3 regions of the Streptomyces sp. NBC_00078 genome follow, and region 3 is predicted to be linked to each of the others. Evidence: riboswitches for the same ligand, from Rfam matches in the RefSeq annotation. Region 3 holds a riboswitch; each other region holds the start of a gene.
What was found. A riboswitch is a leader RNA that binds a small molecule or an ion and turns the genes downstream of it on or off. The one in region 3 is predicted to bind cobalamin.
Positions count from the first base shown of each region.

Region 1: it holds a riboswitch for cobalamin, as region 3 does, so the genes downstream of both, nicT (Nickel transporter NicT) here and OOK07_RS09375 (cobalamin biosynthesis protein) in region 3, are expected to answer to the same signal.
Region 2: it holds a riboswitch for cobalamin, as region 3 does, so the genes downstream of both, OOK07_RS28910 (ribonucleoside-diphosphate reductase subunit alpha) here and OOK07_RS09375 (cobalamin biosynthesis protein) in region 3, are expected to answer to the same signal.

Region 1 covers NZ_JAPELX010000001.1:1,353,445-1,356,710, reverse strand. Annotated here, with positions in the region: gene OOK07_RS06280 (hypothetical protein) at 54-377, opposite strand; gene OOK07_RS06275 (restriction system modified-DNA reader domain-containing protein) at 376-765, shown strand; gene OOK07_RS06270 (transcriptional regulator) at 924-1,178, opposite strand; cobalamin riboswitch at 1,257-1,467, shown strand; gene nicT (Nickel transporter NicT) at 1,496-2,596, shown strand; gene OOK07_RS06260 (hypothetical protein) at 2,827-3,266, shown strand, end outside.
Region 2 covers NZ_JAPELX010000001.1:6,131,293-6,134,558, reverse strand. Annotated here, with positions in the region: gene mctP (monocarboxylate uptake permease MctP) at 1-966, shown strand, start outside; gene OOK07_RS28915 (GNAT family N-acetyltransferase) at 1,093-1,599, shown strand; cobalamin riboswitch at 1,662-1,790, shown strand; gene OOK07_RS28910 (ribonucleoside-diphosphate reductase subunit alpha) at 1,911-3,266, shown strand, end outside.
Region 3 covers NZ_JAPELX010000001.1:2,011,130-2,014,395, forward strand. Annotated here, with positions in the region: gene OOK07_RS09365 (inorganic phosphate transporter) at 1-1,204, shown strand, start outside; gene OOK07_RS09370 (hypothetical protein) at 1,239-1,466, shown strand; cobalamin riboswitch at 1,594-1,733, shown strand; gene OOK07_RS09375 (cobalamin biosynthesis protein) at 1,842-2,783, shown strand; gene OOK07_RS09380 (cobyric acid synthase) at 2,780-3,266, shown strand, end outside.

The DNA of each region.
Region 1 (3,266 bases), 660 kb from region 3:
GCCGCGCCAAGGGCAGCCAGTTGCCGGTCATAGGCGGTACCCGCGCCCGCGCATCAGCCGACGACCTGGACCGCGAACAGCCGCTGCTCCTGGACCCCGCCCACCACAGCGACCCCGACCTGCTCGGCTTCGACAGCGCCGGCTACGCCCGGCGCAGCAGCACCCCCTACTCGCAGGCCGAAGCGAAACGCGGCCTGTGCCGCGCCGACGAAACCATACGGATCCTCGCGCTCAACGACTCCCACCTCGTCCCGCTCCGCAGCCGCCTCATGGGGGCGGTCGGCGTGCTCGCCCGCTACGGGGACGATCCCGCCATACAGCAGCTGATCGACGACAAGGTGGGGGCCCAAGGCGCCATACAGCTCAGCAGTCGCCATGGCCCTGGCCCTGCAGCGCGCCTGCGACCGGCCCGCCGCCGCGCCCACACCGGCCGCAACGACGCCCGGCATCACACCCACCATCGACCCGACACGCTCCCGAGTCGACCTGCAAGACCTGCTGGAACATCTGGACCCGGACGACCTGAAGGTCGGCATCACCCTCACCGGCCGGCACGAGAAGAAGGCGCACCAGGCAGTCCTGAACCACGAGGGCCAATTCAAAGTCCTGGGCCGCCCCTGGCGCACCCCGACCACCGCCGCCAGGGCCGCGACCGGCAGCAACAAGATCGACGGCTGGGACTTCTGGCGTCTGACCATCGCCGGTGTGGAGCAGACCCTCGCCGAATTCCGCGCCACGCACTTCCCGCCCACCGCACCGGTGTGAGAGGGCGGAACTGTCCGCCTCGCCGGCGGCGGTCTCCTGCTGATCCCTTCGGTCTTCGTCGGGAATATCGCCGCCCACCTGGAAGACCCCTGGCTCAGGACCTTGATCTACCCTGCCCGCGGCACCGCCGCCCTGCGGGGCGAACGGGAGACCGTCCCTCAACCGGACGCGCTGACCGCTCTGGTCGGCCGGGCCCGAGCCCGGCTGGTCGCGATGGCGAGGTCCGAGACAGCGAGCGGACCCGTCTGGCGCAGGGCCATCAGGAGGGCGAGGCGCCCGGGATCGGAGAGCAGGGAGAACCGCTCCGCCCAGGCGCGGACGTGGTCGGGCTCGCCGATGGCGGCGACGGCGTCGCAGACCCGGTGGCCGTCGATGGCGCGGCGGTCTGCGCGTTCGGCGGGGACGAGATGCATGGAGGCATCCTCGCAGGCGGCAGTGTGATCTTGGATACCTGCGCAGCTGTGCAGGTATCCAGGCGTGAGGGGGCGCCCGTACGGTGGGCGGGCCGTGGTGTTCGGGAAGACCGGTGACGGCCCCTCGTGGTTCGGGGGGTTCAGGCCGGAGCGGCCCTCGCCACTGTGATCGGGGAGTCTTCGTCCCAGTTGTGCACGGTCACTGTCCGCCCCCGGGCGGACGGGAAGGCCGGGACGAAAGACGCGCGCACCCGTCAGCCAGGAGACCGGCCACGGCACTTCACGAAGTGATCCACGAGGTGCTGGAGCGTGACCGTATGACCCTGCCCACCGGGCCCGACGTGCCCACCGCTTTTCGATGGCGGCGCGAGGACACCGTCCGTACCGCCGGGCTGCTGGCGGTGATCGCCGCGCTGCACGTGCTGGCGTTCGGCATCCTGTTCCTGCTCGTCGTGCCGGGGCACTACGAGGTCGGTTCCAAGGCGTTCGGGATCGGCCTCGGGGTGACCGCGTACACGCTGGGCATGCGGCACGCGTTCGACGCCGATCACATCGCCGCGATCGACAACACCACCCGCAAGCTGATGGCCGACGGCAAGCGGCCGGTGTCGGTCGGGTTCTGGTTCGCGCTCGGCCATTCCAGCGTGGTGGTCGCCATGGCCGCCCTGGTCGCGGGCGGCGCGCAGCTCGCCGGCACGCTGTTGAACGACGACTCCCGTACCCACCAGACGCTCGGTGTCGTCGGCACGACGGTTTCCGGGACCTTCCTCTACCTCATCGCGGCGCTCAACCTGGTGGCGCTATCCGGCATCCTGCGGGTCTTCCGGGCGATGCGCTCCGGCACGTACGACGAGGCCGCTCTCGAACAGCACCTGGACTCGCGGGGGTTCATGAACCGCATCCTGGGCCGTTTCACCAGGTCGATCACCCGGCCCGGGCAGATGTTCCCGCTGGGCTTCCTGTTCGGCCTCGGCTTCGACACCGCCACCGAGGTCACCCTGATGGTGATGGCGGGCAGCGGCGCCGCGGCCGGGCTGCCCTGGTACGCGATCCTGTGCCTGCCGCTGCTGTTCGCGGCGGGGATGAGCCTGTTCGACACCCTCGACGGGACGTTCATGAACTTCGCCTACCAGTGGGCGTTCTCCAACCCGGTGCGCAAGGTGTTCTACAACCTCGCCATCACCGGCCTGTCCATCGCGGTCGCCTTCCTGATCGGCACCATCGAACTGGTCGGAGTGCTGCACGAGAAGCTCGGTCTGCGCGACGCGGTGACCGGCTGGATCGCCGGCCTGGACCTGGGCAACGTCGGCTACATCATCGTCGGCCTGTTCGTGCTCGTGTGGGCGGCGGCGCTGGTGTACTGGCGGCTGGCCAAGGTGGAGCAGAGGTGGGCCGCCCGTCTCGCCGAGGGCGGCTGACACCCGACGCGCGATCCGCTGCCGGACCGTGCGGCCGGGGCGGTGAAGAGCGAGGACGGCCCTGTTCCCGGCGTACTTGCTTGTCCCGGCCTCTGTGCCAGTGCCGGGAACCGGACGGTGCCCGGGTCCGACTGCTGAGAGGAAGGCGGACTGCGCCGGACCGGACGCCGTGGTGGTGTTCCTGCCCAGGCGGGGGAAGAGATCCGTCGGCCGCATGGCAGCATCGGGGCATGAGTGCGTCCCCGGCGGTACGGAGCTTGCGCGCGGTGGTGTTCGCCGCGCTGTGCGTGCTGCTCGCCGCCGGGGGGCACGCGCTGGCGATCGGTATGGCACCGCCCGTGTGGGTGCAGGCCGCCGGGTTCGTGCCGGTCTTCGGCGCCGGCTACCTGCTGGGCCGCCGGGAGCGGTCGCTGGCGGCCATCGGCATCGGCACAGTCACCGCTCAGGGCGCACTGCACCTCGCGTTCGGCGCCGCCCGGCCGCACGCCACGATGGGCATGCAGGGCATGCGCATGTCCCACGCGCATGCCCTGACCCCGCACGCCACCGCCGCTCACGTCGCCGCGGCCCTGGTACTGACCTGGTGGCTGCAGCGCGGGGAGGTCGCACTGTGGTCGCTGCTGCGCCGGGCCGCAGCGCTCGTGCCGGGCCTGATGGCCTGGTGGCTGGT
Region 2 (3,266 bases), 4.1 Mb from region 3:
GGCTTCGACGACATCTTCGCGAAGGCGGGTCACGCGTTCACGCAGACCAACCCGGCGACGGGCAAGCCGCGCGGTGCGCTGGCGCCGGCCGAGCCGGGCCAGTGGACGTACGCCACACTGGCGTTGGGCTCCGCGCTCGCGCTCTTCATGTACCCGCACTCGATCACGGCGACGCTGTCCTCGAAGAGCCGCAACGTGATCCGCCGCAACACCACGATTCTGCCGCTGTACTCCCTGATGCTGGGCCTCCTCGCCCTGCTGGGCTTCATGGCGATCGCGGCGGGGGTCAAGGTCACCAACGGGCAGCTGGCCATCCCGCAGCTGTTCGAGAACATGTTCCCCGACTGGTTCGCGGGCGTGGCCTTCGCGGCGATCGGCATCGGTGCCCTCGTCCCGGCGGCCATCATGTCGATCGCGGCCGCGAACCTGTTCACCCGCAACATCTACAAGGACTTCATCAGGCCGGACGCGACGCCGGCGCAGGAGACCAAGGTCTCCAAGCTGGTCTCGCTGCTGGTGAAGGTGGGCGCGCTCGTCTTCGTCCTCACCATGGACAAGACGGTCGCGATCAACTTCCAGCTCCTGGGCGGCATCTGGATCCTGCAGACCTTCCCGGCGCTGGTCGGCGGTCTGTTCACCCGCTGGTTCCACCGCTGGGCGCTGCTCGCGGGCTGGGCGGTCGGCATGGTCTACGGCACCCTCGCCGCATACGGCGTCGCCTCCCCCACGCAGAAGCACTTCGGAGGCTCGGCCAAGGAGATCCCCGGCATCGGGGAGATCGGCTACATCGGCCTGACGGCGTTCGTCCTGAACGTGGTGGTGACGGTGGTCCTGACCTTCGTCCTCAAGGCCGTGAAGGCCCCTGAGGGCATCGACGAGACCAGGCCGGAGGACTACACGGCGGACGCGGGCGACGCCGGCGTTCAGGTGGAGCTGCCGCCGGCGACCGCGGGGACGTCCCACTAGGGGCCACATCCACGAGGGACTGGCTGGGAACCACCGGGACCACTGCCGGTAGGAACTACGGGGACCGGACGGGCCGTCGGAGAAATCCGGCGGCCCGTTGTCGTACCCGTCCGCCACACTCGACCCATGGACATCGTGATCCGGCAGGCGGACCCCGGCGAGTACGAGACTCTCGGCGAGATCACCGCCCAGGCCTACCTCCAGGACGGCCTACTGACGTTCGGCGAGAGCGACCGATACCTCGGCGAACTGCGGAACGTGGCCAAGCGGGCGGCCTCGGCCGACGTACTGGTCGCCATGGCGGACGGGAAGCTGCTCGGCGGAGTCACCTACGTCCCGTCCGGCGGACCCATGGCCGACGTGGCCCGGCCGGGGGAGGCGGAGATACGGATGCTCGCGGTCGCGCAGGGGGCGCGGGGACGCGGGACCGGCGAGGCTCTCGTGCGGGCGTGCATCGAGCGGGCGCGGGCCGCGGAGGACTGCACGGGCATCGTCCTGTCGACCCAGCAGCTGATGCACACCGCCCACCGCATCTACCGGCGCCTGGGCTTCGTCCGCGCCCCGGAGCGGGACTGGAATCCCCTTCCGGACCACCCCGACCTCACCCTGCACACCTATGAGTTGACGCTCTGACACGCTCCGAAGTCGCTACGACACAACATATGGGGTCGCTTTTCCTGCCCGGCACAAGATGTATGCTCATGCTCGCTGTCGTCGCAGGGGAATCCGGTGCGAATCCGGAACTGTCCCGCAACGGTGTACCCATGCGTGTTCGCACACGTATGGGCGTCAGTCCGAGGACCTGCCGACAGTGCGCCCGGCCGAACCGTCCGGGTGCCCAGACGTCCGGGCCTCGTGGAATGGGCCGGTGGACGCGACGCCGTGCGCGCTCGTGATCCCCCTGCCCTCCGCAAGGCCCCGTGCCGAGCGAGGGAGAGCCCCACGTGACCATCGCGCCAGCCGAACCGGCTTCAGCGACACCGTCCGCGACAGCGGCGACAACGGACGGCCCGGGAACCGCACTGCTGCGGACCCTGACCGAGCTGACCGCCGGCCTCCCCGGAGCCGACCCCGGCCGGGTCGCCGCCGCCGCGCTGCGCGGCCGCTCGGCGCAGGCGGACGAGACGGAGCTGCGCGAGCTGGCCACGGAGGCGGCCGCCGGTCTCATCTCGGAGGACCCCGTGTACTCGCGGCTGGCCGCACGTCTGCTCACCATCAGCATCGCCGCGGAGGCCGCCTCACAGGGCGTCACCTCCTTCACCGAGTCGGTCGCCGTGGGCCACCGGGAAGGGCTCGTCGCCGACCGCACCGCGGAGTTCGTCCGCGTCCACGCCACGCGCCTCGACGCACTCGTCGACCCCCGGGCGGACGACCGCTTCGGCTACTTCGGCCTGCGCACCCTCCACAGCCGCTACCTGCTCCGGCACCCGATCACCCGCCGGGTGATCGAGACACCCCAGCACTTCATGCTGCGCGTCGCCGCCGGTCTCGCCGACGACACCGCGCCCCCTTCGGAAACGGGCGCCCGCCCGCTGGACGAAGTCGCCGCGCTCTACGGCCTGATGAGCCGCCTCGACTACCTGCCCTCCTCCCCCACGCTCTTCAACTCCGGCACCCGGCACCCCCAGATGTCGTCCTGCTACCTCCTGGACTCCCCGCTCGACGAGCTGGACTCCATCTACGACCGCTACCACCAGGTCGCCCGCCTCTCCAAGCACGCCGGCGGAATCGGACTCGCCTACTCCCGTGTCCGCAGCCGGGGTTCACTGATCCGCGGCACCAACGGGCACTCCAACGGCATCGTCCCGTTCCTGAAGACCCTCGACGCCTCGGTCGCCGCCGTGAACCAGGGCGGCCGGCGCAAGGGTGCGGCCGCCGTCTACCTGGAGACCTGGCACTCCGACATCGAGGAGTTCCTGGAGCTGCGCGACAACACCGGTGAGGACGCCCGCCGTACGCACAACCTGAACCTCGCGCACTGGATCCCCGACGAGTTCATGCGCCGGGTGAACGCCGACGAGCCGTGGAGCCTGTTCTCCCCCGCCGACGTGCCCGAGCTGGTCGACCTGTGGGGTGCGGAGTTCGACGCCGCGTACCGCAGGGCGGAGGCGGCGGGCCTCGCCCGCAGGACCATCCCGGCCCGCGAACTCTACGGCCGCATGATGCGCACCCTGGCCCAGACCGGCAACGGCTGGATGACCTTCAAGGACGCCTCCAACCGCACCGCCAACCAGACGGCCGAGCCGGGCCACGTCGTCCACTCCTCCAACCTCTGCACGGAGATCCTGGAGGTCACCGAG
Region 3 (3,266 bases):
GTTTGATTTCACGAACGGTTTCCACGACACCGCCAACGCGATGGCCACCACCATCTCGACCGGCGCGCTCAAGCCCAAGGTCGCGGTGGCCATGTCCGCCGTGCTGAACCTTGTTGGCGCCTTCCTCTCGGTGGAGGTCGCCAACACGATCTCCAAAGGTCTCGTCGACGAGACCGGCATACGTCCCGAGGTCATATTCGCGGCGCTGGTCGGCGCGATCCTCTGGAACCTGCTGACCTGGCTGGTCGGGCTCCCCTCCAGCTCCTCGCACGCCCTGATGGGCGGTCTGATCGGCGCCACCGTCGCCTCGGCGGGTACGGGCGCCGTGCACGGCGACGTGCTCGTCACCAAGGTGCTCATCCCCGCGCTCGCCGCCCCGGTCGTGGCGGGCCTCGCAGCGATGCTCGCGACCCGGCTGTCGTACACCCTGGGCAGGAAGGCCGACGGCAAGGCCGCCGCGAAGGGCTACCGGGCCGGGCAGATCGCCTCCGCGGGCCTGGTCTCGCTGGCCCACGGCACCAACGACGCACAGAAGACGATGGGCATCATCACCCTCGCCCTGGTCGCCGGCGGCGCCGTCGCCCCGGACTCCGACCCGCCCACCTGGGTCATCCTCTCCGCGGGTCTCGCCATCGCGCTCGGCACCTACCTCGGCGGCTGGCGGATCATCCGCACCATGGGCAAGGGCCTCACCGAACTCCAGCCGCAGCAGGGCTTCGCCGCCCAGACCAGCGCGGCCACCGCGATCCTGGCCTCCTCGCACCTCGGCTTCTCCCTGTCCACCACCCACGTCGTCTCCGGTTCGGTGATGGGTGCGGGCCTCGGCCGCAAGGGCGGCGTGGTCCGCTGGTCGACGGCGACCCGGATGCTCGTGGCCTGGTGCCTGACCTTGCCGGCCGCGGCCCTGGTGGGCGCGCTGGCCGAGTCGGTCACCGATCTCGGCGCCTGGGGCACCGCCGTCGTCGCCGTCTTCCTGATCGCCTCCAGCGCGGCCATCTGGAAGCTCTCCCGGCGCGAGGTCGTCGACGCGACGAACGTCAACGAGACCGAGGAACCGGCCGGTGTGGTGACCACGGCGATCGCCGCCGTGGCCCCGCCCCCGGCGGGCACGGTGGCCGAGGACCTGACAGCCACCATCCCCGCCCCGGCCACGGCCGCCACGGCCGTCCCCGACCCCGCGATCCCGCCGGCCGCGGCCGTCTGAGTCCGCGCACCCGGTACGAAGGAAGAGAAGCAGCATGAAGATCGACTGGGCAGCTCTGGGCTCTGTCTTCGGCGTCAGCCTCGCGGTCACCGTGGGCCTCGTGGCCCTGTTCACCCTCGGCATCATGGGCCTGTCACGCCGCGAACGCGCCGCCACGCAGGGCGACTCGGCCGCGGCCGCGGTCACGGCCGCGTACGTGTGCTTCGCGGCATGCGCGGCGGCGGTGGCGTACGGGATCTATCTGGTGGTGGCCAAGGCCTGAGGCCTGGGACCCCTTGGGTGCCGGGACGGTGATCCGTCCCGGCACCACGCGTTTGCGTGACCCCGGCGACCTCTTGGATGTGGGCCTGCGCACACTCCTCCGTCCCAGGTCAACAGCAAGTTGACTGCTCTTCCGGGCCCGTGGTGGACTGCCGGAGCCATGTACGACGGCGCGAGAGGAAGCCGGTGGAAGTCCGGCGCGGTCCCGCCACTGTCACCGGGGTAGGTAGTCCCGGGAGCCAGGAACTCTCACCGTCGGTCTCGTCGAACCAGGGCGTGGACACCCTGAGTGAGGACAAATCGCCATGCGCGGCTGCCGTTTGAGGGGCACCGACCGAGCCCGAGCCCTATCCGACCCAGCGATCGGCTGAGCCCCTTGCGTGCCGATCGCGTCTTCGCGTACGGCGCCGCCGCCGGCCTTCTCGGTGACCTCCTGCTCGGCGATCCGCGCCGTGGGCATCCGGTCGCCGCGTTCGGGCGGGCCGCCGGTGCCGTGGAACGGGTGTTGTGGCGTGACCACCGCGGGTGGGGCGCGTTGCATGCCCTTGTGTGCGCCGGTGGAGCCGTCGGGATCGGTGCGGTCGCCGTCTCCGCCGTACGTCGCTCCCCCGCCGCCTCCGTCGCGGTGACCGCCGCCGCCACCTGGGCCGTCGTCGGGGGGACTTCGCTCGCTCGTGAGGCCCGGAGCATCGGGCGCGCACTGGAGTCGGGTGACGTCGAGGGTGCCAGGACCCGGCTGCCGCATCTGTGCGGGCGGGATCCGCAGGCTCTGGACGCCGACGGGATCGCGCGGGCCGTCGTCGAATCCGTCGCGGAGAACACCTCCGACGCGGTGGTGGGGGCCCTGGTGTGGGGGGCCGTCGGCGGGGTGCCGGGGCTGCTCGGGTTCCGGGCCGTCAACACCCTCGACGCCATGGTCGGGCACAGGTCGCCCACGTACCGGCGCTACGGGTGGGCTTCCGCGCGGCTGGACGACGTGGCGGGCTGGCCGGGAGCCAGGCTGACCGCCGTACTGGCGACGGTCGCCGGTGATGACCCGCGTGGCGCGGTACGGGCCTGGCGGTCCGACGCCGGCGGGCATCCGAGCCCCAACGCCGGTCCCGTGGAGGCCTCGTTCGCCGGGGCTCTCGGGGTACGGCTCGGCGGGACCCTGTCGTACGGGGGGCGGGTCGAGCACCGGCCGGTCCTGAACCGGGTGGGCCGGGCCGTCGGCGTGCCCGACATCGAGCGGGCCGTACGGCTCTCGCGCCGCGTCGGACTGCTCGCGCTCGGCGTCAGTGTCGCCGCGCGCCTCATGGTGAAGGGACACAGGAAATGAGCGGTGGTCTGCTCGTCGCCGGTACCACCTCCGACGCCGGCAAGAGCGTCGTCACCGCCGGGATCTGTCGTTGGCTCGTGCGGCAAGGCGTCAAGGTCGCGCCCTTCAAGGCGCAGAACATGTCGCTCAACTCGTTCGTCACCCGGGAGGGCGCCGAAATCGGGCGGGCTCAGGCCATGCAGGCGCAGGCCTGCCGGATCGAACCCACCGCGCTCATGAATCCCGTGCTGCTCAAGCCCGGTGGCGAGCAGAGCAGTCAGGTCGTGCTGATGGGCAAGCCGGTCGGCGAGCTGAGTGCGCGCGGGTTCTTCGCGGAGCCCGGAGGGTCGCCCCCCGGCAGCGGCCTGCAAGGGGGGCGGCAGCAGCTTCTCGGCACCGTCCTCGACTGCCTCGCCGGGTTGCGGGGCACGTATGACGCCGTGATCTGTGAGGGGGCGGGTTCTCCCGCCGAGATCAACCTGCGGCGTACCGACATCGTGAACA